2 regions of the Streptomyces sp. NBC_01255 genome follow, and region 2 is predicted to be linked to the other one. Evidence: riboswitches for the same ligand, from Rfam matches in the RefSeq annotation. Region 2 holds a riboswitch; the other holds the start of a gene.
What was found. A riboswitch is a leader RNA that binds a small molecule or an ion and turns the genes downstream of it on or off. The one in region 2 is predicted to bind ZMP and ZTP.
Positions count from the first base shown of each region.

Region 1: linked by a shared signal. The riboswitch ahead of OG357_RS35885 (phosphoribosylaminoimidazolecarboxamide formyltransferase) and the one ahead of OG357_RS01370 (bifunctional 5,10-methylenetetrahydrofolate dehydrogenase/5,10-methenyltetrahydrofolate cyclohydrolase) in region 2 are both predicted to bind ZMP and ZTP.

Region 1 covers NZ_CP108474.1:7,917,963-7,932,984, reverse strand. The annotation lists gene OG357_RS35895 (GNAT family N-acetyltransferase) at 1-334, shown strand, start outside; gene OG357_RS35890 (glyceraldehyde-3-phosphate dehydrogenase) at 362-1,807, shown strand; ZMP/ZTP riboswitch at 1,894-1,987, shown strand; gene OG357_RS35885 (phosphoribosylaminoimidazolecarboxamide formyltransferase) at 2,022-3,182, shown strand; gene OG357_RS35880 (glycosyl hydrolase family 8) at 3,210-4,898, opposite strand; gene OG357_RS35875 (S8 family peptidase) at 5,012-6,226, opposite strand; gene OG357_RS35870 (GreA/GreB family elongation factor) at 6,581-7,063, shown strand; gene OG357_RS35865 (DUF1345 domain-containing protein) at 7,238-7,873, opposite strand; gene OG357_RS35860 (family 1 encapsulin nanocompartment shell protein) at 7,877-8,692, opposite strand; gene OG357_RS35855 (Dyp-type peroxidase) at 8,689-9,684, opposite strand; gene OG357_RS35850 (FdhF/YdeP family oxidoreductase) at 9,993-12,263, shown strand; gene OG357_RS35845 (FUSC family protein) at 12,241-13,878, opposite strand; gene OG357_RS35840 (hypothetical protein) at 13,992-14,153, opposite strand; gene OG357_RS35835 (molybdopterin molybdotransferase MoeA) at 14,186-15,022, opposite strand, start outside.
Region 2 covers NZ_CP108474.1:303,105-318,126, forward strand. The annotation lists gene OG357_RS01320 (class I SAM-dependent methyltransferase) at 1-62, shown strand, start outside; gene OG357_RS01325 (InlB B-repeat-containing protein) at 308-2,551, shown strand; gene OG357_RS01330 (hypothetical protein) at 2,673-2,981, shown strand; gene OG357_RS01335 (hypothetical protein) at 3,080-3,952, shown strand; gene OG357_RS01340 (tannase/feruloyl esterase family alpha/beta hydrolase) at 4,123-5,505, shown strand; gene OG357_RS01345 (MOSC domain-containing protein) at 5,526-6,071, opposite strand; gene OG357_RS01350 (acyl-CoA desaturase) at 6,178-7,275, opposite strand; gene OG357_RS01355 (DEAD/DEAH box helicase) at 7,564-10,530, shown strand; gene OG357_RS01360 (SWIM zinc finger family protein) at 10,527-11,915, shown strand; gene OG357_RS01365 (hypothetical protein) at 11,896-12,744, opposite strand; gene OG357_RS01370 (bifunctional 5,10-methylenetetrahydrofolate dehydrogenase/5,10-methenyltetrahydrofolate cyclohydrolase) at 13,094-13,948, opposite strand; ZMP/ZTP riboswitch at 13,977-14,085, opposite strand; gene OG357_RS01375 (GAF domain-containing protein) at 14,266-15,022, shown strand, end outside.

The DNA of each region.
Region 1 (15,022 bases), 7.6 Mb from region 2:
CAAGTACCTGCTCTTCCGGCACGCCTTCGAGAGCTGGGACGTGGCGCGGGTGGACCTCAAGACGGACGCGCGCAACGCCCGCTCGCGGGCGGCGATCGAGAGCGTGGGTGCGACCTTCGAGGGCGTCCTGCGGAACTGGTCCGTCTCGTGGGTCCCCGGCGAGGAGGGCCGGCTGCGCGACTCCGCCGTCTTCTCGATCGTGGCCGAGGAGTGGCCCGTACGCCGGGCGGCTCTGGAGGAGCGTCTGGCGCGCGTCGGCGAGCGGCGTGCGGGGGCGGAGCGTGGGATGCGCCACCCCTCTGAACCACCGCGCGGACCTGGGGTTACCATATGAGCGCCGCCTAGCTCGAAAGATAAACTTGTGACTGTCAATGACGACTCGTTCACCAGCTGGAAGAACCGCGAGGAGATCGCGGAGTCGATGATCCCGATCATCGGGAAGCTGCACCGGGAGCAGGACGTCACCGTCCTGGTCCACAGCCGCTCCCTGGTGAACAAGTCGGTGGTCAGCATCCTCAAGACCCACCGCTTCGCCCGGCAGATCGACGGCGAGGAGCTCTCGGTCACCGAGACGCTCCCGTTCCTCCAGACGCTCACGACGCTCGACCTGGGCCCGTCCCAGATCGACATCGGCATGCTGGCCGCCGAGTACAAGAACGACGACCGCGGTCTGTCCGTCGCGGACTTCACCGCCGAGGCCGTCGCCGGCGCGATCGGTGAGAACAAGATCGAGCGCCGCGACGGGCGTGACGTCGTCCTCTACGGCTTCGGCCGCATCGGCCGGCTCGTCGCCCGCCTCCTCATCGAGAAGGCCGGCTCCGGCAACGGTCTGCGCCTGCGCGCGATCGTCGTCCGCGGCGGCGGCGACCAGGACCTGGTGAAGCGCGCGTCGCTGCTGCGCCGCGACTCGATCCACGGCCAGTTCCAGGGCACGATCACGGTCGACGAGGCGAACAGCACGATCCTCGCCAACGGCAACACGATCAAGGTGATCTACGCCAACGACCCGTCCGAGGTCGACTACACGGCGTACGGCATCGAGAACGCCATCCTCATCGACAACACCGGCAAGTGGCGCGACCGCGAGGGTCTCTCCAAGCACCTGCGCCCGGGCATCGACAAGGTCGTCCTGACCGCGCCCGGCAAGGGCGACGTGCCGAACATCGTCCACGGTGTGAACCACGAGACGGTGAAGCCGGACGAGAAGATCCTGTCCTGCGCTTCCTGCACGACCAACGCGATCGTCCCGCCGCTGAAGGCGATGGACGACGAGTACGGTGTGCTCCGCGGTCACGTCGAGACGGTCCACTCGTTCACGAACGATCAGAACCTCCTCGACAACTACCACAAGGCCGACCGTCGCGGCCGCTCCGCGCCGCTGAACATGGTGATCACCGAGACCGGTGCCGCCTCGGCCGTCGCCAAGGCGCTGCCCGACCTCAAGGCCCCGATCACCGGCAGCTCCATCCGCGTGCCGGTGCCGGACGTATCGATCGCCATCCTGAGCCTGCGCCTGGGCCGCGAGACCACCCGCGAAGAGGTCCTCGAGTACCTCCGCGACGTCTCGCTGCACTCGCCGCTGAAGCGCCAGATCGACTTCACCACGGCCCCCGACGCCGTCTCGATGGACTTCGTCGGCTCGCGCCACGCGTCCATCGTCGACGCCGGTGCGACCAAGGTCGACGGCGACAACGCGATTCTCTACCTGTGGTACGACAACGAGTTCGGCTACTCGTGCCAGGTCATCCGGGTCGTCCAGCACGTCTCCGGCGTGGAGTACCCGACCTTCCCGGCTCCGGCGGTCTGATCCCCCCGGCACCGACAGCACGGCGGCGCGCCGCACTTCCCGTACGGGGGGTGCGGCGCTCCGCGTTTCCGCCGGGCGGGTAGCATCGTGCCCGCCGCGACTGGCGAAGGTGGATCACCACCGGGGAGCGGCATTCGGTCCCGTCTTCCCGCGTGCGCGTCGACCGCCTGGGCGCCTGCGTCAGTGATGTCCCGCTGACCCAGGAGGTCTTGAGATGGAACTGCGCTACGGCATCAATCCCCAGCAGCTGGTGGCGACCGCCGTGCCGGTGGAGCCCGGAAGCCGGCCGGTGCGGGTGGTGAACGGCAGCCCGTCCTACGTCAATCTGCTGGACGCGCTGAACAGTTGGCAGCTGGTCCGGGACGCGAGCCGCGCCCTGGGCGGCCGGCCGGCCGCCGCCTCCTTCAAGCACGTCTCGCCGGCCGGCGCGGCGGTGGCCGGGCCGGTCGACGAGGTGACCGCCGAGCTGTACGGCGTGGACCGCGACCGCGTCGGCGCGGTCACCAGCGCCTACCTGCGGGCGCGTGACGCCGATCCGAAGTCTTCCTACGGCGACTTCGCCGCCGTCTCGCATCCGGTCGACGCCGAACTCGCCGAGCTGCTGACCCGGGTGGTCTGCGACGGTGTCATCGCCCCCGGCTACGCTCCCGGCACCGTCGAGACCCTCAGCCGGAAGAAGAGCGGCCGCTTCCTGGTCATGGAGGCCGACGCGGCCTTCACCCCGCCGGGCCAGGAGGCCCGGGAGGTGTTCGGCATGCGGCTGACCCAGCAGCGCGACGACGTGCCCCTCTCCCCCGCGCTCCTGGACGACGTCGTGTGCGGTGAACTCACGGCCTCGGCCAGGGAGGACCTACTGCTCGGACTCGCGGTGCTGCGCTACACCCAGTCCAACTCGGTCTGTTACGTACGCGGCGGGGCGACGCTCGGGATCGGCGCCGGGCAGCAGTCCCGGGTGGACTGCACCCGGCTGGCGGGCGCGAAGACCGACACGTGGTGGCTGCGCCGCCACCCCGCCGTCCGCGCGCTCGATTTCCGGCCCGACATCCGCCGGCAGGACCGGATCAACTGGCAGATCCGGTTCGTCGAGGGCGACCTCACCCCGGACGAGCGCGAGCGCCTGTCCGGGGCCCTGTCCGTGCCCGCCCCCGACCTCACCGACGTCCGGCGCACCGCGTGGCTCGCGGAGCTGACCGGGGTGGCGTTCGCCTCGGACGGCGCGCTGCCCTTCCGCGACAACGTCGATCACGCGCACCGGCACGGCGTCACCGCCGTCGCCGAACCCGGCGGGTCGATCCGCTCCACCGACGTCGAGGACGCCTGCCGCGAGCACGGGATCACGCTCGCGCGCACCGGGCTGAGGCTCTTCCACCACTGATCGGCGCGATGACCGCCGAGGCGGCGCCTACGGGACCCAGTGGTTCCCGGAGGCCGTGATCATGACCTGGAGCTGGATGCTGGCCGAGAAGTAGCTGCTCGTGTCGACGGGGGTGGCCAGCATCTTGTTCCAGAGGGCGTCCAGCCAGGCCTGGCTGCCCGGGTCGGTCATGGCCGCCACGGCGAACGGCGCGAAGAAGGCGGCCTCGCTGCCCGCCGAGATCTGGGTGCCGTTGAGCTGGTAGCCGATGGCGATCTTGTTCGGGTCTCCGCCGGTCTTCGTCTTGATCCAGCTGTTGAGCTTCCGCGCGGCGGCGAGCGACGTGGCGTCCCCGCTGGTCACCGCGTCGTCCGCGATGCGCCACGGGGTACGACACGCGTTCCACCAGTACGCGCCGTCGTTCGGGTCCTCCAGGACCTGGCCGGGGGCGGGCTTGGGCGTGGTGTTCGTGTCGACGACGAAGTCGGGCAGCAGGCCGGTGCCGGACGCGTACGTCGACTGGAGCCGCGATATCTGGGTCTGGTGCGCGCTGCGCACGGCGTCCCAGGTCGTGTCGCCGGAGGCCGTACGGAAGGCGCGGAAGTGGTCGACCATCCAGTCCGAGGTGCGGGAGATGTAGTAGTACTGGTCGCCGGAGCTGCTCCAGTCGCCGAGCTTCAGGAGCTTGGTCGTCGGGTTGAGCTCGTCCTTCTTGATCGCGGCGATGTGCTTGAGCGCGAGGTCCTTGTAGTCGTACGTGCCGGCGCTCCCCCACTGCTTGTCGGCGAGGAGCAGGCCGTAGGCGACGTCCATGTCGCCGTCGGTGGCGCCGTCACCGCCGTTGACGCTCTTGCAGGCGACGTCCTGTTCGGCCGCGAGGAGGTTCGGGTTGATCGAGGACGGGTGGTCGATCTTCCACTTCACGAGACCGTCGAAGATCTTCTTCGCGTCGGGGTCGGCGCCTGCCATCGTCGCGGCGACGACCATGCCGTAGCCCTGCGCCTCAGCGACGTACGGGTGGTCGGCGTCCGGCGAGATGATCTGGTACCAGCCGTTGCCGCAGTTCTGCCGGACGAAGGCGGCCTTCCACTTGTTGTAGTACTCGACGACCTTCTGGTCGACGGTGGCCTGCGCGCCGGAGGGCTTCAGCGTTCCGGCGGTGTACGGCTTGAGGTGGCTGCCGAAGGGGACGGCCGGACCGCCGGGGACACCGCCGCCGGTCGGAGCGCCGTAGACCTCGAACTCCCAGAGGGAGTAGCCGTACGGCGTGCCGCGCGTGGTCCCGTGCATGCGGAGGTACCGGCCGCTGCCGGAGACCGTGAGGTCGTCGACGCCGCCGTCACCGGTCGTCGTCGCGTAGACGTCGGTCCAGTTCGAGCCGTCGGCCGAGGTCTGGATCCGGTACGCCTTGCCGTAGGCGGCCTCCCAGTTGAGCTTCACCCGGGAGACGGTGTGGCTCGCTCCGAGGTCGATTCTGACCCACTGCGGGTCGACGCCTTCCAGACTGGCCCAGCGGGTGCCGGTGTTGCCGTCCACGGCCTTGCCGGCCTCGAAGCCCGCGGCCTCGACGGACGAGGCCGTCACCGGCTTTCCGACGGAGACCAGACTGTCGGCGGCCGCCGCCTGATCCTGCGCGCGCGGCTGCGCCTGGGGTTGTGCCTGTGCCTGCGGGATCGACACCAGGGGCAACGCCAGCAGTCCGGCGAGCCCGAGAAGCGAGACGCTTCGTCGACGCATGACAACTCCCTTTCCTTCGCGGCTCATTCGTTAGGAAGTTTTCCTAACCATTGAGCCGCGAGGGTAGAGAGGGTCGGGGATCCGCGCAAGACCCCCGACCCGTCACGTACGCGCTACGGGACGAGCCGCAGGAGGCGGTTGGGCGAGCCGCTGCCCGGGCTGGTCACCTTGTTCGGGGTCGAGCCGTTCACCAGAGCGGTCGCGACCTGCGCCGGAGTGGCGGAGGTGTGCCCCGCGAGATACACGGCGGCGGCGCCCGCGACGTGCGGGGTGGCCATCGAGGTACCGGAGATCGTGTTGGTGGCCGTGTCGCTCGTGTGCCAGCCCGCGGTGATCGAGACGCCGGGGGCGAACAGGTCGAGCACCGAACCGTAGTTGGACCAGCTCGCCTTGGCGTCCGTGTTGCTCGTGGCGCCGACCGTGATGGCGGCGGCGACCCGGGCGGGGGACGTGGAGGAGGCGTTGACACCGGAGTTGCCGGCGGCGACCGCGTAGGTGACGCCGTCCGCGATGGAGTTCTTCACCGCGTTGTCGAGGGCGGTGGAGGCGCCGCCTCCGAGGGAGAGGTTGGCGACGGCGGGGGCCCCCGCCGTGTGGTGGGAGGTGACCCAGTCGATGCCCGCGATGACGCCGGCGGTGGTGCCGGAGCCCGCGTTGTCGAGGACGCGGACGGCGACGATCTTCGCGGCCTTGGCCACGCCGTACGTCGATCCCGCGATGGTCGTGGCGACGTGCGTGCCGTGCCCGTTGCCGTCCTGGGCGACCGTGTCGCCGTCGACCGCGTCGTACCCGTTCACGGCCCTGCCGGCGAGCTGGGCGTGCGAGATGCGGACGCCGGTGTCGATGACGTACGCGGTGACGCCGGCACCCGCCGAGTCGGGGTAGGTGTACGTGCCGTTGAGCGGCAGGTTCGCCTGGTCGATGCGGTCCAGGCCCCAGGGGGCGTTGGTCTGCGTCGCGTCGGCGCGGTAGATCTGGTTCTGCTCGACGGAGGCGACGGCGGGGTCGGCGGCGAGGCGGCGGGCCTCCGTCGCACCGAGGGTGGCCGTGTAGCCGTTGAGGGCGGAGCCGAAGGTCTTGCCGACCGTGCCGCCGTAACCGGCTATCAGGTTCCGACCCTTGGAGGAGGCGGCCTTGAAGCCCGCACCCTGCTTCAGGGTGACGATGTAGCTGCCGGGCACCGCGTCGGCCGAACCGGCCGCGAGGACGACGCCCTCGGCGGGGGCCGCCTGGGCGGGGACGGCGGCGAAGGTGCCGAGCACTGCGGCCGCGGTCGCGGCGGACACGGTCAGGGCGAGCCGGGCCTTGGTGTGCTGAGGGAGTGCCATGCGAGGGAGTCCTCCTCTTCGGCGTCGCGCCTCGTGTGGGGCGGCGCAACTGTGGGGGGCGCGTGTGGGTCACACGCACGGCCGGGAGCCGTGTGGGGCGCTCCGGATGACCAGCAGCCTCTCCGGTCTACGGGCGTAGCTCAAGGGAGTTGGGCGCTTGTCATGCATCTGCCATACTCCCGCAATCGAACTCCCGTCGAACCCACGGAAAACGCCCACCGCACCGCCCCGGGAACGCGCGTCGAACTGCCCGGCGACCCTGGGCGTAATGCCCTGATTCGCCTGATATCTTCGGCTTGCCGTGACCAATCCGCGGCACGCATCCGTGCCGACCGCTGCCCGACGGGATCAGACATGACCGGTGGACCCGAGCCCCTCAGCGCCATCACCCGTGCGGCGTTCGAGCGCGAACTCGCCGACCTGCGCGCCGAACGCGAAACGGTCGCCGTGACCTTGCGCGACGGCGGCGGCGATCAGGTGGGCGACCGCGCCGACCAGGCCGACGAGCTGCAACGCGTCACGGAGCTCCAGCGCCTGGACGCGCGCATCACCGACATCGACGCGCGACTGCGTGAGGGCTCCGTCGCCGGTCCGCCGAACACCGACGAGGTCGGCGTCGGCAGTTCCGTGACCGTACGGTTCGCGGACGGCGTGGAGACGACCGTCCAGATCGGCGAGGTCGCCGAGGTCCTGGACGCCACGATGGTCACCGCCGACAGTCCGCTCGGCCGCGCACTGCTCGGCCACCGCGCAGGCGACACCGTCACGTACGACACGCCCGAGGGACGCACGAGCGCGGTCGTACTGGCGCTCGGCGACGCGAACGGGGACGGCTAGGGCCTGTCCGGCGGATCAGGGTCGGATAGGTCGCGGTGTCTGGTGCGGTGCATCGCAAGGCGCCGGAGCGCACTAATAGCGGAGCTATTCGGGCGTTTCGGCAACGCGGCGAGGTGCCGTGCCAGACACCGCGACCCCGGCCATGATCCGCCGGACAGGCCCTAGGGCGCCGGCTCAGCCCGTGACGATGCCGGTCACCAGGTTGATCGTGGTGGCCAGGATGCTGGCGCCGAAGACGTACGACAGCAGGCAGTGGCGGAGGACGATCGCGCGGAGTGAGGACGTCGAGACGTTCGTGTCGGAGACCTGGTAGGTCATGCCGAGGTTGAAGCTGAAGTACAGGAAGTCGCTGTACCGCGGCGGGTCGTGGGTGTTGAAGTCGATGCCGCCGCCGGGCTGTACGGCGTAGTAGACGTACGCGTAGCGGGCCGCGTACATCAGGTGGAGCGCCGCCCAGGCCATGAAGACGCCGCAGAGCGCCGTCGCGGCGGCGGCGTGGCCCAGGTCCGAGTGGCCGACCAGGAGCATCACGATGATGCCGACGAGGCCGCACACGGCGGTCCCGACGACGACGAGTTCCTCGACGACGGGCCGGAACTCCTCCCGCCGGACGTTGCGATGGGTGGTGGCCGCGTCCATGGGCCAGAGCACGAGCCACCCCGTGACGACGAAGAGGGTCTCCGCCGTGGCGATGCCCGCGAGGATGCCCAGCGGCGTGTTCGAGAGAGCGCCGACGACCACCCCGATCGCCGCCCCGACGACCGTACTTCCGACGAGCCGTGGGACGGCGTCGGCCAGTCGGCGGTTCACGGCTCAGGCCTCCAGGACGACCACGGCCTCGTCGGTATGGGCGAGGAAGGTCAGCGTCTCGTGGAAGTACAGGTGGATGTCGTCCGCGTCGTGACCCGTGTAGCCGATCGCCACGTCCTGGCCGAGCAGCAGCTCGAAGTCGCCGCCCCGGGTGGAGAGGAGGAAGCCGCCGCTGAGGGCCGGCGCCCAGATCGGGGAGCCGTCGAGCATCCGGCCCAGGTGGGCGGCGATCGGGTAGCCGTGGTCGGAGGTCTCGCTGACCGCCCGGTACTGGTCGGCGCCGAGCAGCAGCGCGTACGGCCCGTCGACGCCGACGAGCCGCAGCGCCGTCAGGGCCCGGCTGACCGCGTCGGGGTACTCGCGCGGCTCGGCGGGCAGCCGCAGCACCGGGTTGGAGGAGCGGGAGCGCAGTCCGTCGACGCCGGCGGCGCCGTACCCGTCGAAGATCGTCCGGTCCTCGACGTACGCCATCGTGCGCGCCGCGTCCTTGACGGGCTGCCAGTCGGAGTCCTTGGAGCCGCGCTCGACGTCGTCGACGGCGGCCCGGGAGACGGTGAACGGTACGCGCAGTTCCACGATCGGCCTCGCCTCGCGCAGCCGCGCCGAGACACCGGGCGCGGGCGGCGCGATGTCGGCGAGGTGGCCGACACCGACGGCGGCGAGCCCGGGGCCCGCCGGGTCGGGCACGTCGACGACGCGACGGCCGGCGACGTGGCGCCGGAAGGTGCGGCGGGCCTCCTCCTCGATCTCCGCCCAGGCCGCGGGGGTGATCGGGGCGAGTTCTCGGTGCAGGTTGTTCGTCACGTCGGGAGTCGTCATGACGCGGGGGCTCCTTTCAGGCTGCCGATGCCCAGGGAGTCCCCGGGGCGCGCGGCGCCCGCGGACGGGGCGGCGGGGAGATCGTCGAGCAGGTCGGCGCTCGGCACGAAGAAGAGGCAGCCGGTGACGGCGCGGGAGAAGTCGAGGATGCGGTCCGTGTTGCCCGGGGGATCCCCGAGGAACATGTTGCGCAGCATCCGCTCGGTGACGGCGGGGGTGCGCGCGTAGCCGATGAAGTAGGTGCCCAGCTCGCCGCTGCCGACGCGTCCGAACGGCATGTTCTGGCGCAGGATCTGCTGCTCGACGCCGTCGTCGTCGACGACCGTGTTGAGCGCGACGTGCGAGTCGGCCGGCTTGACGCCGTCGGGCAGTTCGACGTTGGCCTGCTTGGTGCGGCCGATGACCCGCTCCTGCTCCTCGACGGTGAGGGAGTCCCAGGCGGTCATGTCGTGCACGTACTTCTGCACGACGACGTAGCTGCCGCCCCGGAAGTCGGGGTCCTCGTCGCCGATGAGCACCGCCTCGGCGGCGGCCGTGCCCGCGGGGTTCTCGCTGCCGTCGACGAAGCCGAGCAGGTCGCGCTCGTCGAAGTAGGTGAAGCCGTGCACCTCGTCGACGACCGTGACCGCGCCGGCGAGGCGGTCCAGGATCAGCCGGGCCAGTTCGAAGCAGAGGTCCATGCGCCGGGCGCGCAGATGGAACAACAGGTCGCCCGGGGTCGCCGGGGCGCGGTGGCGGGGGCCGCTCAGGGGCGGGAAGGGGTGCAGGTCGCGCGGGCGCGGTTCGCCGACGAGCCGGTCCCAGGCCTCCGATCCCACGCCGGCGACGCAGCTGAGCGCGGATTCGGGGGAACGGAACGCCACCGAACGGGTCAGACCCGCGAGGTCCTGGAGTGCCTCCCGTACGGCCGCCTCTCCGCCCGGGGCGACGGTGGCCACCAGGAAGACGGCCGCCTGGGAGGAGGGCGTGATGACGGGCTGAGCGACGACCATGGGACTCCCGTCGAGCAGGACAGATTCATATAAGAAGGATTTCTGGAGCGGCGTCAGCGTAGCCGCGCGCGGAGCAGCCCGCCTGCCCGGCCGGACGGGCCTCCGGGCGGTGGACGGGCATCCGGACGGTGGCCGGGGTCGAGTGGCAGCGGGTACCGGCCCGGCCTAGCCTGCCGGAGAGAGCCGTTTCGCCTCCCCGTGCCCGATGGCCGGAAGGGTTGAGAGTCGTGAATGCTGCCGACCGCGACGACCAGGAACGCCCGGAGCGCTCGGGGCTTGCCGAGCGGCCCGCGCATCCGGAAGCCCGTGTGGGGCCCACGCCCGAGGGTGAACCGGAGTTCCGCCCGTACCACCACCCCGCGGCCGGCTGGGGCGCGGCCAAGAGCGTGACGCGCTTCCTCGTCGCCGAGGGCGCGCTGGTCGACGGCCCCCGCGCGATCATGAAGATGAACCACGAGAACACCGGGTTCGACTGTCCCGGCTGCGCGTGGCCCGACGACACCAAGGGCCTGCACCTCGACATCTGCGAGAACGGCATCAAGCACGTCACCTGGGAGATGACGAGCAAGCGGGTCGGGCGCGAGTTCTTCGCCGCCCACTCGGTCACCGAGCTCGCGGGGTGGAGCGACTACGACCTGGAGAACCAGGGCCGGCTGACCGAGCCGATGGTCTACGACCCGGACACGGACCACTACGTGCCGATCAGCTGGAAGGACGCCTTCGAGGTGGTCGGCCGCGCCCTGCGCGAGCTGGACAGCCCCCATCAGGCGGCCTTCTACACCTCCGGCCGGCTCGGCAACGAGGCCACGTTCCTCTACCAGCTGATGGCCCGCGAGCTGGGCACGAACAACCTGCCGGACTGCTCGAACATGTGCCACGAGGCCAGCGGCCGGGCCCTCCAGGCCTCGCTGGGTACGGGCAAGGGGACCGTCGACCTGAAGGACTGGGAGAGCGCCGACGCGCTGTTCATCCTGGGGGTCAACGCCGCCTCCAACGCACCCCGGATGCTCACCGCCCTCGCGGAGGCGCACCACAGGGGCGCGCAGATCGTGCACGTCAATCCGCTGGTCGAGGCGGCCGCCACCCGCACCATCGTCCCCCACGACTTCCTCGACATGGCCCTCTTCAAGACGACGAAGACGAGCACCCTGAACCTCCAGCCGCGCATCGGCGGCGACATGGCGCTGCTGCGCGGCATGGCCAAGGCGATCCTGGAGCAGTCGGAGACCGACCCCAAGGCGCTGGACCGGGAGTTCATCGACCGGCACACCGCCGGCTTCGACGAGTACCGCGCGGTGTGCGAGGCCACGTCGTGGGAGCAGCTGGAGAGGCAGTCCGGGCTGAGCCGCGCCGACATCCTCGCGGCCGCGCGCGTGTACGGGGAGGCCGACCGCTCCATCGTCAGCTGGTGTCTGGGCGTCACACAGCACGAGCACGGTGTCGACACCGTCCGGGAGATCGTCAACCTCCTTCTGCTGCGCGGCAATCTGGGCCGCGAGGGCGCGGGCCCCTCCCCCGTCCGCGGCCACAGCAACGTCCAGGGCAACCGCACCTGCGGCATCGACCACCGCCCCACCGACGCGTTCCTCGACCGCCTCGCCGAGGTCTGCAGGATCGACCCGCCGCGCGAGCACGGTCTGGACACCGTCCGGGCGATCCCCGCGATGCACAACGGCGACATCACGGTGTTCGTCGGCATGGGCGGCAACTTCGCCCTCGCGGCGCCGGACACCCCGTACACGTACGCCGCACTCGCCAACTGCGACCTCACCGTGCAGGTGAGCACCAAGCTCAACCGGAGCCATATCGTCCACGGCCGCCGGGCCCTGATCCTGCCGTGCCTCGGCCGGACCGAGAAGGACCATCAGCGCAAGGGGATCCAGAGCACGTCCGTCGAGGACTCGATGAGCATGGTCCACCTCTCCGTCGGCATGAAGCGCCCCGCGTCGCCGCATCTGCTGTCCGAGCCGGCCATCGTCGCGGGCATGGCGCGCGCGGCGCTGCCGGGGAGCGAAACGCCGTGGGAGTGGTACGTCGAGGACTACGACCGCATCCGCGACACCATGGCCCGGGCCCTCGACGGCTTCGAGGACTTCAACCGGCGGGTCCGGCTGCCCCTCGGCTTCCGCATCAAGCAGCCCGCGCGGGAACTGGTCTTCCTCACCCCGTCCGGACGCGCCGAGTTCTCCTCTGCCGCGCTGCCCGACGTCGTTCCCGCCCCCGGCACCCTGGCGCTGGGCACGATGCGGTCCCACGACCAGTGGAACACCACGATCTACTCCGACAACGACCGCTACCGGGGCGTCAAGAACCTCCGGACGCTCGTCTTCATGAACCGGGCGGACATGCGCGAACGCGGCATCCCCGACCTGGGGCCCGTCGACATCACGAGCACCGCGAAGGACGGCAGCCAACGCTTCCTGCACGGCTATCTCGCGGTCCCGTACGACATCCCCCGGGGCTGCGCGGCCGGCTACATGCCGGAGATGAACGTGCTGTGCGCGCTCGGCGACTACAGCACCCAGAGCGACCAGCCGATCATGAAGCACGTGAAGGTCACGATCGGCCCGGCGGCCTGACGATCCGATCGAGGAGCCGGTACGCGCGCTGCTCCGCGGCGGCCAGTTCGGTGGGGTCCATCTCCGCGGGCCAGAGCTCGCCCGCCGCGGCGTCGTCGGCCTCACGGAGCTCCACGACGGCCGCCGCGAGACGCGTCTGTACGAGCGGGAACGACGCCTGTGGCCCCTCGGCCAGGGCGTGTTCCGCGCGGTCGGCGGCGTCCGTGCACGCGGCCAGCGCGCGCTGCGCCCGGACGGCCGCCCGGTCGTGGACGACGAGCAGCGCGCAGACCAGGGCGATGCCCATGCCGAGGACGCAGCTCAGCGCCCGGTCCTGGACGAGCGCTTCGGCCGGGGAGTCGGCGGCCAGGTCGGTCAGGAGCAGGGCTAGCGGTGTCAGGAAGACGACGCCGAGACCGTAATTGCGGGCCACCACGTATTCGAGCAGGAACTCCAGGAGCACGATCACGAGGACCAGCACGACGGGTTCGGGGTGCGCGGCCAGCACGCCGAGGGCGAGGGCCAGGCCGACGACGGTGCCCAAGGTGCGCTGGACGGCGCGCTGGGTCGCCGTACGGACGTTGACCGAGTGCAGGACGGCGGCGGCGGACACGGCCGCCCAGTAGCCGTGGCCGAGGCCGAGCAGGAGGGCCGCGCCGCCCGCGAGACCGGTGCCGAGGACCATCCGCAGGGCGGGGACGAGCAGGACCGAGGCGTGCGTCTCGGCGCTTCTGCCGCCCGTCAGCAGTTCCGCCGCGCGGAGTTCGGCGGCGCGGCGGGTGGTGGGGGCCGGCGGCGCCGGGTCGGGGCCGGTGTCGTCCCTGGCCAGGGCGGACAGGAGCGCGAGTTCGGGCAGGAGTCCCGGGTCCCGCCGGCGACGGCTCACGAGCAGCCGGACCTGGGCGCGGAGGGAGCGGGCCAGGCCGGTGGGGTCGTCGGACGGGCGGCGGGCGATGCCGATGAGCAGGGACCAGGCGAGGTCGGCGAGCCGCAGGCAGGTGCCGTCCCGGTCTCCGCGGACGGCGTCGGCGGCGGTCGGGGGCACGCGGCCCAGTGTCCGGTACGCCTGGAGGACGGCGGCGGTCGCGCGGTGGCGCGGGAGCCCGCTGTCGTACGCCGTGCCGGTGGTCGCCTGGAGGTCGAGGAGGTCCGCGAGCTCGCGGAGCGCCGCGGCGACGGCGAGGCGCTGCGGTCGGTCCGGGTGCACGAGCCGGCCGGACACCGCGAGGACCCAGGCCACGGCGGCGCCCGACGCGGCCAGGGCGGTGTGGGGCAGGACGTCGGCCGTCGTCGAGGAGCTGTTGGCCGCCACGGCGAACGAGAAGAGCAGCAGCACCGCGCCGAGGCCGCTCAGGCGGGCCGCGTCACAGGCGAGCTTGGCGAGCCCGGCCACGACGGCCGTCGCCGCGACCACCACGGCGGCGCCCGCTCCCCCGCCGGCCGGTTCGGCCCACGCCGCGAGCGCCGAACCGCCGCCCACGCACGCGGTCATGGCCACCGCGGCGAGCGCGAGCACGCGGGCGCGTCGCGCGTAGGGCAGATTGCGGCCGAAGGTCGTGGTGAAGGACCCGAGCATGGCGTAGACGGCCAGGTCCGCCCGGCCCGCGAGGGCCATCGGCATAGCGGGCAGCGCCATCGCGAGGGCGGCCCGCAGCGCGAAGGACAGGGCGCCGTCCACACTCTGCAGCGCGAGCGCGCCGCGCGGGGAGAGCGCGCTCCGCGCCCGGCCCGCCGTGCGCCGCAGGCCGTTCAGCACGCGCCGACCCACTCGTCCGCGCGATGCGGGCAGGAGGCGGCCGTGGGGTCGGCGGCCACCGCCGCGTACACCTCGTCGGAAGAGAGCGGGGTGTCGCGTACGACGCGGAGGCAGCGGTGGACCGGAGCGTCGGCGGATGCGGGGCGGTACGTCATCGGGGTCTCCACGGGGATGGCTCGTCCGCTCTTCACGGTCCCGGTACGTCCAGGACCTCGACGTCGGCCCCGGCCGGCACGCCGCCGGGCGGGACGACCGCCAGGCCGTCGGCCACCGCGAGACCGCGCAGCATCGCCGGTCCGCCGAACGGCAGCGGCGCGACCCCGCGCGCCACGCGCCGCACGGGGAGCAGCCGGGTGTCGTGCGCGTGCCCGGGCAGCGCCTCGGCGGCGGTCGTCCGGTACGGCGCGGGGTCCGGGTCCGTGTGGCCGCCGAGGCGGCGCAGCAGGGGTACGGCGAGGGTGACCGTGCCGGCGACGGCGGCCAGCGGGTTGCCGGGCAGCCCGACCAGGTGGCGGGACCGGCCGTCGGGGGACGGCGGCAGTTCGGCGAGCAGCATGGGGTGGCCGGGCCGTACGGCGACGGAGTCGACCAGGAGGCGGGCGCCCAAGTCGCCGAGGGCGGCGTGCAGATGGTCCACGGGCCCGGCGGCCGTGCTGCCGGTGGTGACGACGACGTCGGCGGCGGAGTCGCGCAGGGCGTCCCGCAGCCGTCCGAAGTCGTCCGCCAGGAGACGGCGGCCGGTCACCTCCGCTCCGAGGCGGGCCAGCCACGGCGGGAGGAGCGGGCCGAGCGCGTCACGGACGCGTCCGTCGCGGGGCGGGCCTGACTCCAGCAACTCGTCGTCGAGGACGAGGAGTTCCACATGGGGGCGCCGGTGGACGGCCAGCCGGTCGTAGCCGGCCGCGGCCGCCAGGCCGACGACGGCCGGGGTCACGGCCGTCCCGGCGGGAAGCAGGGTGTCGCCCGCGCGACACTCCTGCCCTCGCGCCCGGACGTCACGGCCGGGGCCCGCGCCACCGGCCGC
Region 2 (15,022 bases):
GGCTCGTCAGTTACGTGGACGAGGACGCGCGCTACTTGGCTCTGGCCGTCCGCGAAGGCTGAACCACCGGGTCCCGGCCACCGCGCGTGTCGGCCAGGTCCGCCTCCCCGGACCGACAGGCCGGGACACGCCGGGACCCGCCGCCATGCGGAGGACAGACGGCGCGGACACTCCATCGCCCAGGGTGATTCTGATGACGATCGGGTGATCATGCCGCCGGCGCAAGGAACTCTTCCCCCAGTTTCTGCAGGTCAACCAGGTGCACGACGTACAGAGGAACGAGTGCCCCGGGAAACAGGAGGAAGAGATGGCCCGCTACAGATGGACGGGCGGTGTGGCCCTCGGCGCGATGGTGCTGGGGGCCACCACCATGACCGGCTTCGCCCCGGCGCGGGACGGTGGTCGGGCGGGCGCGTCCGGGACAGCCTCGCACGAACGGAACGTGCGGGAGGCCGTGGCGGCGGGGGCCCTGAGCCCGGACACCGGCGAACGGATCACCGCGCGCACCCGCCCGCCGGCGGACACGGGCGCGGACACGGACACGGGCGGGGGCGGGGGCGCGGGCGACACGGACACTCACACGGGCGTGGGCGCGGGCGTGCGCGCGGCGGCGGGGGACGCGGCCGAGGACTTCGGGGCCCGGCACGTCAGGGGCCGGGTCGCCCGGGTCATGCCCGCCGCGCTCGCTCCCGCGTGCGGCAGCGGCTACGGCCAGGAAGTAACGTTTCCGCTCTTCGGCGACGTGACGGTCCAGGCCGTCGAGGAGGCCCGGTCCACGATCGGTTCGACCCTCGTCTGGCACGGGACCGTCGCCGGAACCGTCGACCAGAACGTCGTCGTGACGCTGGACGGCGGCTGCGACAAGACGCCCGGCAACGAGATCCTGAGTGCCCAGTTCCTGCTCGGCGGTGACCTCTACGCCATCGAGCCGCTGGGTCCCGGCCGGGTGACGGTCGCTCAGCTCACGCCCCTCACCGACGAGGACGAGCAGCCCACCGGCGCCCCACCGACCGCCGCGATCGCCGCGGAGGCCGCCACCGGACGGAAGCCCACGGTCGGCCCGCGAGCCGAGGCCGAGGACGACACCCGGGCCGCGGCCGCTGCCTGCAAGGGCGGCAAGGGGTACGCCCTCATCGACACGCTCGTCGGTTACACGCCCGGCGCCCGCACCGAGGCGGGCGGCGACGCCCAGATCAAGGCCCTCGCGGCCAAGGGCATCGCCCTCGCCAACGACGCCTTCTCCGCGAGCGGCACCAAGGTCCGACTGCGCCTGGTCGGCACCACCCCGGTGACGGTGGCGGCCTCCATGGACGGTGTCACCAACAAGCTGCTCGGCACACTCGCGCTCCCCGCCGACGGCGTCGCCGACAACGTCCCGCAACTGCGCGACCAGTACGGCGCCGACCTCGTCTCGGTCATCGCCGCCGGGCGCGCCGCGGGCGGACTCGGCTACACCCCGCCCGACCCCGGCCCGTCCACGGCCGCCTGGGGCTACAGCGTCGTCGGGCGCGGCGCCATCGGCAACTACTCGATGGGCCACGAGATCGGCCACAACCTCAGCGCCGACCACGACCGCGTCACCCAGCCCGTGCAGCCCGAGAACGGCGCCACCGGCTACTTCCCCGCCAAGGGCGACTGGTCGTCCCTGATGGCGTACGAGTCCAGCTGCCGCAAGGCGACCAAGGGCACCTGCACCCGGATCAACCATTTCACCAACCCTAAGCAGAAGTACCGCGGCGAGCCGATCGGCATCCCGCTCGGCAAGCCGGACCAGGCGGACTCCTCCGACGTGCTGAGCAAGACGGGCGTGGCCGTCGCCGCCTACCGAACGGCCAAGACCTCCGACGCCATGTGCGCGGTCACCTCCTCGGTCTCGCCCGCCGGCGCCGGCACCGTCGCACCCGCGCTCCCGGGCCCGTACCCGCAGGGCACCTCCACGGTCCACTCGGCGGTCGCCGCCAAGGGGTACGTGTTCAGCGGCTGGAAGCTCGACGGCAAGGCCGCCAAGGGCGGGTCGACCGGCTTCCGCGTGCCGGCCGGCGACCACACCCTGGTGGCTCTCTTCAAGAAGGGCACCACCCCGACGTCGACCGTCACCACGAAGACCAGCGGCAGCGGCACCGTAAAGAAGGCCCCCGCCAAGCGCGCCGAGCAGGAGGGCGCCGACCTCCTCTACGAGGCCGTGCCCGCCGCCGGCTGGGACTTCGCGGGCTGGCGGCTCGACGGGTCGAGCGCGGGTGACGACGGCACCGTCGCCATCGACGTCGGCACCGAGGACATGGAACTCACCGCGGTCTTCGAGCAGCGGCGGCACGCCCTGAAGGTGAAGTGCGAGGGCGGCAGCGGCACCGTCTCGCTCTCGCAGGACGGCCCGTACTCGGACGGCGACACCGTCCTGGCCACGGCCGTGCCCGACCCCGGGTACGTGTTCGTGGACTGGCTGCTCGACGGCGAGCCGTACGGCGGCGACGAGGAGAGGTCCCTCGGCGAGACGGCGGTCGGCTTCGACGAGGAGGGGCACACCCTGACGGCGGTGTTCGCCCGCGCGTAGGCGATCCCGAGCGGCACTGAGCGATCCTGAGCGGAACGTTCCCAACGCGCCCTTCTGTCCCGGCACTTCGCTGTCTACGGTGGAGGTTCCGGGCAGTCGTGCCCGGGAAAGGCGGCGGGCAATGGCACGGGTTCCGGAACGACTGCGCAGGCTCCTCCCCACCGCCCGGCGGGCGTCCGAGGCCACCGCGCCCGCGCCACCGCGCGCACGCCAGGGGCACAACCTGTTCGAGGCGGCGGCGGAGTACGTGGCCGCGTGTGCCGAGGACGACCCGGCCCGGGCGGAGGAGGCGGCGAGCCGGGTCTCCCCCGGTGCGCTGTCCTTCGGTGTCAACGAGCTGGCCTGCCGGGCGCTCATCGCCCTCGCCCGGGAGCGCGACGAGTCGCCGACCACCGTGGCCCGCTCGCTGCTGGGCCTCCGGGACGGCTGAGGGCGTCTCCCGGCGACGGGGATCTCTCGTCCGAACACCCTCGACGCGCGGGTTACTCACTGGTTAAGGTGCGCCGACGACGAGATGGGGAGGCTGCCGTGGCCGGGACGGACCCGATCGCCGAGGCGCGCGCCGCCGGCGACGCCGAAGCCGACGCCGACGCCGACGCGCTGTTTGTGCTGACCGCGGCACTGCTGACCCCGGCGCGCTTCCCGAGCGTGCTCGGTGACGACTATCCGGCGGCCTGCGCCGCGCTGGGGCTCCAGCCCTACGCGGACGGGTACGGGCTCGTGTTCGGCCAGGACGGACTCGGCGCCCGGTGGACGGTCGTCGTCGACGACGTGTCGCTCGTCGCGGTGGCCATCTCGTCGTGGGACTGCGGCATGGCCTACGACCTCTCCCCCGACGAGAACTCCGTGGTGGCCGGGCTGCCGGGCTGGCCGCTCGCGGTGGCCACCGCCGCGCCCGGTGTGCCCGCGCCGCACGACCCGGAGCCGGAGGAGGGCGATCCGGCCCCGCTGGTCCCGCCGTCCGGCGACGTGTGGGGACCGGCCCAGCGCCGGCTCGGCGCGGACGAGGTGGCGCTCCAGTGGGCGGCCTGGCGTGCCCAGGTGAGCGACGGCGCCACCCAGGGCGACAGCGGGGTGTCGGGGCCGGAGCCGGAGCCGGGGGAGGGCGTCACATCCTCCGTACCCGGCCCCTACGACGGTGTACGGAAGGCCCTGAGCGAGCTCCGCGGATATCTGGAGGAGGCACCTCCGGTGGGCCGGGTGCGGTCCCTGCCGGCGGCGGAGGAGGGTGCTCGCGTCCTGCGCGCGGACGGCCCCGGCTGGTCGTTCGTGGCCCGGACCGACGACATGGCCTTCGTGCTCCTCGACGCGCTGCCACGCGAGGTGTTCCCGGTGGCCAGGGGTCCACGGCTGCCCGCGCTCCTGGACGCGCTCGACGCGATGGCCGTCCGCACGTCCTGAACACGCCAGCCCCACGACACGCCTGCCTGACGACACTCCTCTCCCACGAAGCACGCCTCCCACATGGGACTACGGCCACAGGTGTGGTCCCGGACCATGGTCCGGCGGTGGTGGTGCGCCGCACGATATGGCGCCGCACCCCCTTCCCGTCGTCCCCACGGAGGCTCACCATGCGCCTGTTCCCAGGCGTTCCCCTGCTCACCGCGCTACTGACCGGGGTCACCGTCCTCGCCCCCGCGAGCCCCGCCGGAGCCGGAGCGGAGACCCCTGTCTCCGCACACTGCGCGCGTCAGGACCGGCTCCACGTGCCCGGCGCCGAGCACCAGGAGTCGGCCTGCCTGGCGGACCTCACGACCGCGGGGCTCGCCGGAACGCCGTACACCGACCTGGCCGACCAGGCCGGTCTCGCGGCGAAGGCGACCCGTAACCCCTCAGGGGTGCCGGGCGTCCAGATCGACGGCTACTTCCCCGACACCTCACGGCTCAACGCCACCCACGGCTGGGCCCACGACGCGCAGTTCGTGATCCGGCTGCCCGACGACTGGAACGGCGGGCTCGTCGTCACCGGCGCGCCCGGCACCCGCCGCCAGTACTCCACGGACGCGCTCATCTCCGACCGGGTCCTCGCCCAGGGCTTCGCGTACGCCGCCACCGACAAGGGCAACACCGGACCGGACTTCTTCACCGACGGGCGGGCACCGGGCGACGCGGTCGCCGAGTGGAATCGCCGGGTCACCGAGCTGACACGGGCCGCCAAGAAGGCCGTACGGCAGCGCTACGGCAGCGCCCCCGAGCGTACGTACATGACCGGCATCTCCAACGCCGGGTACCTGACGCGCTGGCAGCTGGAGAACCGGCCCGAGCTGTACGACGGCGGGGTCGACTGGGAGGGCGTGCTGTGGACCGCGGACGGCCCCAACCTCCTGACGAGCCTGCCGGTGACGGTCGCCCGCTCCCTCGGCCGGGCCTCCGACGAGGACCTGCTCGACGCGGGTTTCGCACCTGGGTCCCGCTTCCTCTGGCCGTACCACGAGAAGGCGTACTGGGGGCTCACGCAGAAGATCTTCCGGGCGGAGTTCGACCCCTCGTACGACCCGGCCTGCCCGGGTGGCACGGCGGGGCGGACGGTGGAGGAGATCTTCGCGGCCTGCGCGTCGGACGCCTCGTACGACTACGCGTCCCGGCCCGCGTCCGTCCACCGCGCGGTCGCGAAGGTCGCGCTCACCGGGCGCATCGGCAAGCCCCTCATCACGCTCCACGGCGATCTGGACACGCTGTTGCCCATCGCCACCGACTCGGACGTGTACACAGGGATGGTCGACGCACGGGGGCGGGGCCGGCTGCACCGGTACTACACGGTGCAGGACGGGACACACACGGACGGCCTGTACGACACGTATCCGGACCGGCTGCGGCCGATCCTGCCCTGCTACCGCTCCGCGTTCGACGCGCTGACGCGCTGGGTCGAGGAGGGCACGCCGCCGCCCGCGGACCGTACGATCGCGCGGCCGGCGGGCGGTGACGTGGTCGACTCCTGCCCTCTGGAGGAGTGACGGAGAGCTGACCGGCGGGGTCAGACCTTCTGGAGGGGGCGGTGCGGCCCTTCGGGCAGCTCGGCCCGGATCGTGTCGCCGGGCCGCACCTCCCCGCCGGTGAGCACGATGCCCATGATCCCCGCCTTGCGGACGACCTCGCCGTTCTCGTCGCGGCCGAGGACCTGCTTGAGCAGGCCGTGCCGGAAGCTGTCGATCTGCGCACAGGGGTTGCGCAGCCCGGTGACCTCGACGACGGCCTCGGCGCCCAGGTGGAGGAGCGTGCCGGTGGGCAGGCCGAGGAGGTCGATTCCGTGGGTCGTGACGTTCTCACCGAGGTCGCCGGGGCCGACCTCGAAGCCGGCGCCCGCCACGTCCTCGAAGAGCTCGGCGTGGATGAGGTGGACCTGACGCAGGTTCGGCTGAGTGGGGTCCTGGCGGACACGTGACCTGTGCTTGACCGTCACTCCCGCGTGGACGTCGCCCTCCACGCCGAGGCCCGCGAGGAGGGTGATGCCGTCCCGGTTGGGCTTGGTGAACGTGTACGTGCCGTTGCTGCTGACCGTCTGGACGGTGCCGCTGCTCATCCTGAGGAGCTCCCCTTCTCCGCTGCTGCTCGGTCGTCGCGGGCGGTGCGTTCATCTCACCCGAAGCCCGAACCGATGATCACATCGCGTGTGATCATCCTTGACTTTACTCGGCACCCTCCGACCGCTCCGTGCGCAGGGGCTCACCCACCTCGTGCAGGTGCCCGAGGGCCTGGCGGTACGACTCCACGAAGCCGGTCTCGGTGTACGGCACCCCCAGCGCGGCGCAGTGGGCGCGCACGGCGGGCTGGGCAAGGCGGAGGTGGGGGCGCGGCATGCTCGGGAAGAGGTGGTGCTCCACCTGGTAGTTGAGTCCGCCGAGGAACCAGTCGGTGAGGGCGCCGCCGCGGATGTTGCGCGAGGTGAGCACCTGGCGGCGCAGGTGGCCCCAGCTGTCGCCGTCGGCGTGCTCGTCGGGGCGGTCCATGCCCTTGTGGTTGGGGGCGAAGGCCATGCCCAGGTGGACGCCGAGCAGCATCTGGTGGAGGAGGGCGAAGACCAGCGCCTGGAGGGGGGTGAGGAGGGTGAGGAGCAGCGCCGCGTAGCCGGCGAAGTGGGCGAGGAGCAGGCCGCCCTCGACGAGCCGTTCGCGCCGGGTGCGGCAGGGGCCGTCCTTCGCGAGGAGGGCCTGGACTCCGTACACCTTGAGGGCGATGCCCTCCAGGGTCGTCAGCGGGAAGAACAGCCAGGCCTGGTGGCGGGTGAGGTAGGCGCGCAGGCCCGTGCGGCCCGTGGTCTGGTGGTCGGCGAAGACGAGGATGTCGGCGGCGACGTCCGGGTCCTTGTCGAGGTGGTTGGGGTTCGCGTGGTGCCGGTTGTGCTTGTCGTTCCACCACTCCCGGCTCATGCCGAGGAGGAGGTTGGCGTGCACGAGCTGGATGATCCGGCTCGCCCTGCGGTCGGCGGTGATCTGGGCGTGGCCGGCGTCGTGGCCGACGAAGGCAGCCCGGGCGGAGAGCAGGGCGAGGGGGACGGCGAGCAGGAGCGCCCACCAGGAAGGGCCGATCAGGGCGAGTCCGGTCACGACGGCGGCGATGCCGAGGAGGTTGACGACGATCCCGCGGGCGTACCAGCCGGGGCGGTGTTCCAGGAGGCCCTGTTCCCTGACCGTCCGCAGGAGCGGGCTGAACTCGCTGCCGCCCCTGGCGCGGGCGGGAGCCTCGGCGGGGGCGGGCGCCGGGGGCAGGACGGTGGCCTGGGACATGGCGGGGCTCCTGTTTCTGTGGGTCGGGCTCGGGATCGGATCTCGGATCGGGGTGCGAACGGTGGGCGCCTCCACTGAAACTACGGATTCGTGATCGTCCGGGGCCATGGCGTCACCACCCGGCCTCGGCAGGGGGCGCGCAGGGGTGCGGGGGTGGGGTGAACCCCACCCCCGCGAGAAGGGACCCTCGACTGTGGCGAGGGTCACGTGAGCTTCGTGCGCGTCGGATCGATCGCCTGAGGTATCCTCGGCCGCTCGGTCCCCAGGTAGTCAAATTTGAGGAATGCGTTGTCGCTGTCGTACGGACCCGATGATTCCGCCCACGAACTCACCCTCCACTCCGCCGTCTTCCTCCCCGCCGACCCGCCCCGCGCGGGACGCATCGCCTTCTGGTCTCCGGAGGGGGACGCCCTGCCGGACGGCGTCCCCGCGAACACCGAGCTCGCGATCGTGGACGGCGAAAGCCTCGAGGCCGTGACCGTCCCCGCGCGCACCCTCTCCGTACGGGACGCCCTTCCGCTGCTCGCCCGTACCCGGTTCACGGATTCCGCCTCGCCCGCCGCCGCGTTCTGGGGCGCCGCGTCCCTCCTCGCACTGGACTTCGTCGCACGCGGACTGCTGCTGCCGGGTATCACTCCCGGCAACAACGACGCCTGGCGGGCCGGGCCGCTCGGCCCGGAGGAGCTGGCGCGGCTGCGCACCCTCGCCGCCTCGATGCCGCCGAGCGCCCACGCCGTACCCCTCTCCCCTGACGAGCCGCTGCTCCTGCCCGAACCCGAGGCGCTGCTCCGCGCGTTCGCCGACGCGGTCGCGGACACGCTGCCGCGTACGCCGGCGGCGTCCCTCGCGGCCGGCGGTCCCGCTTTCGCGGCCGACGCGCCGCAGTCGATCCCCGAACAGCGAGCCTGGGCCGCCGACGTGGCGGCGGGGCACGACGCGGGCGTCCGGCTGTCACTCCGCCTCGAGCTCCCCGGCTTCACCGCCGAGGCCGACGAGGCGCCCGCTTTCCGTGCGGTCCTCCAGCTGCACAGCGTCGCCGACCCGACGCTGGTCGCGGACGCGGCGGAGGTGTGGGCGGGGTCCGGCACGACGGCCGGCGCGTTCGGCCCCCGGGCGCGGATGGACGCGCTCCTCGCGCTCCGGCGCGCCTCCCGCGCCTGGCCTCCCCTGGCCCCGCTGCTCACGGCTGCCGTGCCCGACACCGTCGAACTCGCCGACGAGGAGGTCGCGGAGCTTCTGGGCCCGGCGGCCCGCGCCCTCGCGGCGACCGGCGTCCAGGTCCACTGGCCCCGCGACCTCGCCGACCGGCTCACCGCCCAAGCGGTGATCGGCCCTGCTGCCACGGAGGACGAACAGGGCGGCGCGCGGTACGGAGTCGGCGAGGCTCCGGACGAAAGCCTCGCCATGCCGGACGAAGGCGGCGCCACACCAGACGAAGGCAGCGCCACACCAGACGAGGCAAGCGGCCCCTCCCACGCCTCGCTCCCCTCCTTCCTCTCCGCCGACGCCCTGCTCGCCTTCAACTGGCGCTTCGCCGTGGGCGGGCACGAGCTGACCCGGGCCGAGCTCGACCGGCTCGCCGAGACCGGGCGACCCCTGGTCCGCCTGCGGGACCGCTGGGTCCTCGTCGACCCGGCCGAGGTGCTCCGGGCCCGAGCCCAGCAGGACCGCAAGATGACTCCGGTGGACGCCCTTTCGGCCGTCCTCACCGGCACGACCGAGGTGGACGGCCACCCCGTCGAGGTGGCCGCGTCCGGCTGGCTGGAGCGCTTGCGGGAGCGGCTCGCCGACCCCGAGGCCGGCCGCCCGGAGATCGCGCAGCCCGCCGCGCTCGCCGCGACCCTGCGCGACTACCAAGTGCGCGGGCTCGACTGGCTTCACCGGATGACCTCCCTCGGCCTCGGCGGCTGCCTCGCCGACGACATGGGACTCGGCAAGACGATCACCGTGATCGCGCTCCATCTGCACCGGCAGACCGACCCGGCTTCCGCGGGACCCACGCTGGTCGTCTGCCCGACCTCGCTCATGGGCAACTGGCAGCGGGAGATCGAGAAGTTCGCGCCCGGCACGCCGGTCCGCCGCTTCCACGGCGCCACGCGCGACCTGGAGGGCGTCGCCGACAGCGGCTTCGTCCTCACCACGTACGGCACCATGCGGCTCGACACCGAGCGGCTCGCCGCGCGGAGCTGGGGACTCCTCGTCGCGGACGAGGCGCAGCACGTCAAGAACCCGTACTCGGCGACCGCGCGTGCGCTGCGGACGATCGGGGCACGCGCGCGCGTGGCGCTCTCCGGCACCCCGGTGGAGAACAACCTCTCCGAGCTGTGGGCGATCCTCGACTGGACGACCCCTGGCCTGCTCGGCAGTCTCGGGGCCTTCCGTACGCGCTTCGCCGCCGCTGTCGAGGGCGGCGGGGACCCGGCCGCCGCCGAGCGGCTCGGCGCGCTGGTCCGCCCGTTCCTGCTGCGCCGCCGGAAGTCGGATCCGGGCATCGCGCCCGAACTGCCGCCGAAGACCGAGACGGACCGGACCGTCTCCCTGACGCCCGAACAGGCCGGTCTGTACGAGGCGGTGGTGCGCGAGACCCTGGAGTCGATCGCCGTCGCCGAGGGCATGGCGCGCCGCGGGCTCGTCGTGAAGCTCCTGACCGGTCTCAAGCAGATCTGCAACCATCCCGCCCAGTACCTCAAGGAGGACCGGCCGAGGATCGAGGGCCGCTCGGGCAAGCTGGAGCTGCTCGACGAACTCCTCGACACGATCCTCGCCGAGGGCGCGAGCACCCTGGTCTTCACCCAGTACGTGGGGATGGCCCGGCTCCTGGAGACGCATCTCGCGGCGCGGGGCGTGCGGACGCAGTTCCTGCACGGCGGCACGCCCGTCGCCGAACGTGAGGCGATGGTGGCGCGGTTCCAGGACGGGGACGTCCCCGTCTTCCTCCTCTCGCTGAAGGCCGCCGGGACCGGGCTCAACCTCACGCGGGCCGAGCACGTCGTGCACTACGACCGCTGGTGGAACCCGGCCGTGGAGGCCCAGGCCACCGACCGCGCGTACCGGATCGGGCAGGACCGCCCGGTCCAGGTGCACCGGCTGATCGCCGAGGGCACGATCGAGGACCGGATCGCCGCCATGCTCGACCGCAAACGGGAACTGGCGGACGCCGTTCTCGGGACGGGCGGGGACACCCCGCCGGAACTGACCGAACTGACCGACGCGGAACTGGCGGAGCTCGTACGGCTGCGAGGGGACGGACGATGAGCGGGTACGGACACGGGCACGCCGGCGGAGGCGACGAGCGGACGTTCGAGGCGCTGCCGCCCGCGAAGGGCGCGGCGTTCGCCCGGACCTGGTGGGGCCGGGCGTGGCTCAAGGCGCTGGAGGACACGGCGCTCGACGGCCAACAACTCAAGGCCGGGCGCCGACACGCGCGCGCGGGGGCGGTCGGAGCGGTGTCGGTGCGCCCCGGCCGGATCACGGCGGTCGTCAAGGACCGCGACGGCACGGCGCACCGCAGCGACGTGCTGGTGCGGGAGTTCTCCGAGGAGGAGTGGGAGCGGCTGCTCGATCTGGCCGTGGACAGCGCGGGGCACATCGCGGCGCTCCTCGACCGCGAAATGCCTCCGCACCTGGTGGAGGATGCGGCGGTCTCGGGGCTCGACCTGCTCCCGGGGATCGGCGATCTCGATCCGGAGTGCGGCTGCGAGGCGTGGGACCACTGCCCGCACACGTCGGCGCTCTGCTACCAGGTGGCGCGGCTGCTCGACGAGGACCCGTTCGTCCTGCTGCTGATGCGGGGACGCGGGGAGCGGACCCTCCTCGACCAACTCCAGGCGCGCAGCGCGCGACGGGCCGCGGCGCCCTCGGAGCGCGACGGTCAGGACGGATCCGGGGACGGGTCCGGTGTGGAGGGTGCCGGGGGCATGCCGGGCGTGTCGGCGTCCGAGGCGTACGCGGCCCGGGACATCCTGCCGCCGCTGCCCGCCCCGCCCGGGGCCCTCTCGGCGCCGGGCGAACCGCCCTCCCTCGACACGGAGACGGATCCGGAGCCGGGGGTCGATCCGACGGCACTGGAGTTCCTCGCGACGGACGCGGCGGCTCGCGCGCACCGGATGCTCGTCGTGGCCCTCGGGGGCGGCGGCGGGCCGGAGTTCGTGGAGCCGCCGCTGACGGTCGCTCAGGACGCGGTGCGCCTCGCCGCCGGCTCGCCCGCCTCCTGGATCACGGCGCGGCTCGCCGACGGTTCGGGCAGGTCGCGGGCGGATCTGGACGCGGCCACGCGCGCGTGGCGCTTCGGTGGCGCCGCCGCCCTCGCCGTACTGGAGGAGGAGTGGACGCCGGACGCCGACACCCTCGCCCGGGCGGCTGCGCGGCTCGCGGAGGCCTGGGAGGGCGACGAGCGGCCGGTGCTGCGGCGGACGGCCGGCGCGCGCTGGACGGTGGTGGGCGCGGAGGCGCAGTTGCGCCTCGGTGCGGACGGCCGCTGGTGGCCGTACCGCAAGGCGGGGGGCCGCTGGTCCCCCGCGGGCCCGGCGGACCGCGATCCGGCGTCGGCCTTGGCCACGGCCTCTCTCCCGTCCGACGCCACGGGAGCGGGTGGCGCCGTCGGTGTTACCGGAGTCGGTGCTACCGGAGGAGGCCGGTGATCTGCCCGCCGGTGGCGGACGGGGCGGCCAGGCTGCAGGCGACGGCGTCGGAGCCGAGGAGGTAACTGGTGCGGTAGGGGTACTGGACGAAGGTCGTCCAGCGCGTGCCGAGCGGCTGCAGAGCGGCCTTTGCGCGGAGGGGTGCGCGGCAGAGTTCCGTGGCGGCCTCGCGCACCTTCTGGTCGTCGGAGTAGGTACCGGTCAGACGTGGCCGGGCGACGAGCTCGGCGTCGTGCGGCGTGTCGCAGTCGCGCCGGAGCGCGGTGCCCGGCGTGGCGCGGTCGATGTCGAAGCAGTCGCCGACGCGCAGCGCCTCGAAGGAGACGGGCGTGGCAGGAGGACGTGTCGCCGTCGGGGCCGTGGAAGGGGCCGGCCGGGCCGTCGCGGGAGCGGTGCTCGCTGTACGGGAGGGCTGCGGGGCGGCACCCTTCCCCTGCGGGTCGGACCGCTCGTCGGGCGCCGCGTGCGTCGGTGTGTCGGCCACGGGGCCGCCCGCGGTGGGCACGCCGGTGGTGGACGTGCCCGGTGTGGACGCGCCCGGCGCGCCCGGCGTGGGCTGGCCGGTCGACGGCGTGCCGGTCGTCGGGACGGACGACGTGCCTCCGTCCTCCGCGGTGACGACCGGGGACGGTACGGCCACCGGACCGCCGCCCGGTCGCCCGTCGGCCCCCGGCCCTTCGAAGTCCTCTCCGCCGCCGACGGCCATGAACCCGCCCACGACAAGGGCTGCCAGGACCAGCGGTACGAGCGGCACGCCGAACCAGCGGGCGCGCCGCGCGGCCGGCCCCGGCCGGGGTGCCCCGAGGCGTACGACACGCGGCCACCCCACAGCGGCGAGCCGCTCGGCGGAGTGAGCCTCGGTGGACGGTGACTCGGCGGAACGGAGCTCGGTGGAACCTGACTCGGTGGGACGGGGCTCGGTGGAACGAAGCTCGGTGGGACGGGGCTCGGCTGAGGGGGACTCAGCCGGTCGGCGGTCCGGCGGCGGAGTGGCGGTCGGCTGGTGCGGCACAGACACCAGGGTTGCTTGTCGACGGCCGTGCGGCGAGTGATCCGGGGCCGTTGAGCCCGGCCTGTACAGAATCGTGACCATCGCCGACAACGCCTTGTCCGACCATGGCCGGAAAGCACCTCTCATCCCCCGCCCACCGTCCCGCCGACGCCCCGTCATGGGTGCCCTACAGACCGAGCTGGCGCTCCGCGCCCTCGACCGTCTGCGCGAGCAGCACGGCGATGGTCATGGGACCGACGCCACCGGGGACGGGAGTGATGAGGGAGGCGCGCTCGGCGGCGGACGCGAAGTCGACGTCGCCGATGTTGCCCGGGTTGTAGCCGGCGTCGACGACGACGGCGCCGGGCTTGATGTCCTCGCCCTTGATGAAGTTCGGCTTGCCGACGGCCGCCACCAGGATGTCGGCCTCCCGTATGACGGAGGAGAGGTCCTTGGTGCGGGAGTGGCAGTAGGTGACGGTGGCGTCGCGGCCGAGGAGGAGGAGACCGGCCGGCTTGCCGAGGATCGCGCTGCGCCCGACGACCACGGCCCGCTTGCCGCTCGGTTCGACGTCGTACGCGTCGAGGAGGCGCATGATGCCGCCGGGCGTGCAGGACACGAAGCCGGGCAGTCCGAAGCCCATGGCGGCGAAGGACGCCATGGTGACGCCGTCGACGTCCTTCTCCGGGGCGATGGCCTCGAAGGCGGCGCGCTCGTCGATGTGCGGGCCGACCGGATGCTGGAGCAGGATGCCGTGGACCTCGGGGTCCTCGGACAGCGCGGTGATCGCGGCGACGAGCTCCTCGGTCGTCGTGGTGGCGGGCAGCTCGACGTGCTTGGAGCGGATTCCGGCCTTCGCACAGCGGTTCTGCTTCATCTTCACGTACGTCACGGAGGCCGGGTCGGCGCCGACCAGGACGGTGGCGAGGCACGGCGTGACGCCGGTGCGGCGGGTGACCTCGGCGGCGCGCGCGGCGGTCTCCTCGACCGTACGGCGGGCGAGGGCGGTGCCGTCCATGAGGGTGGCGGTGCTGGTGGACATGGCAACTCCTGGGCGTCGTGTCTGACCGGTGGTTCGCCCAGGCGCACGGCATCGGCACGGTCGCACCGCTCGGGTGCGCTCCGCCCGGGCCGCTCCCCGGTGGTGATCCACCTCAAGCGCCAGTCACGGCCCGGTCCCACTCTACGTGCTCCGCGCCGGGGGCCGGGGGCCGGTCCAGGACAGGGCGCATATGCCGTGGTGCCGGGGCGCTTGTCGGCGGCCCGCGCGCGCACGACGATGAGCCGGACGACGACCCGAACGACACGTCCGACGTGCTGGGCGACCTCGACGAGGAGGCCGAATTGAGCGATACGTGGGTGACCGGGGCAGCGGGTCCGGGGTCCGGTCCGACCCGTTCGGTGCTGCGGCCGCTGGTGGCAGCCTCGTGGCGGCGTTCCGTGCGGGCCAGGGTGAGCCAGGAAGGGGTCGCCCGGATCGAGCTGGACGAGGACGAGTTGGCGGGTCACCGGGACGGCCATCCCCTCTCGGCGGCGATGCCGGTGATCCGGGAGTTGATGGGGACGTACGCGACGGACGGGGAGCATCTGCTGGCGGTCTGCGACGCGGCAGGGCGGATGCTCTGGGTGGAAGGCCATCCGGGCACGCTGCGCAAGGCCCGGGCCATGAACTTCGTGGCCGGGGCCCGCTGGTCGGAGTCGGCGGCCGGGACGAACGCGCCGGGGACCGCGATCGCCGTCGACCGGCCGGTGCAGGTCGTCGCCGACGAGCACTTCCGGCGACGGGTGCGGGCCTGGACGTGCGCCGCCGCTCCCGTGCACGATCCACTGTCCGGCCGGGTGATCGGCGCGGTGGACATCACGGGCGGGGAGCGCCTCGCGCACCCGCACAGCCTCGGTTTCGTGCAGGCGGTGGCGCGGGCCGCCGAGTCCCAGCTCGCCCTCCTCGGGCCGCCGGCCCGGCCGGGTGGGTTCAGGCTCTCCGCGCTGGGCCGCGACGAAGCGGTGCTCTCTGTGGGCGGGCGGCGCGTACGCCTGTCCCGCCGGCACAGCGAGATCGTGGTGGTCCTGGCGCACCGCCTGGAAGGGGTGGGCGGCGACGAGCTTCTGACGCAGC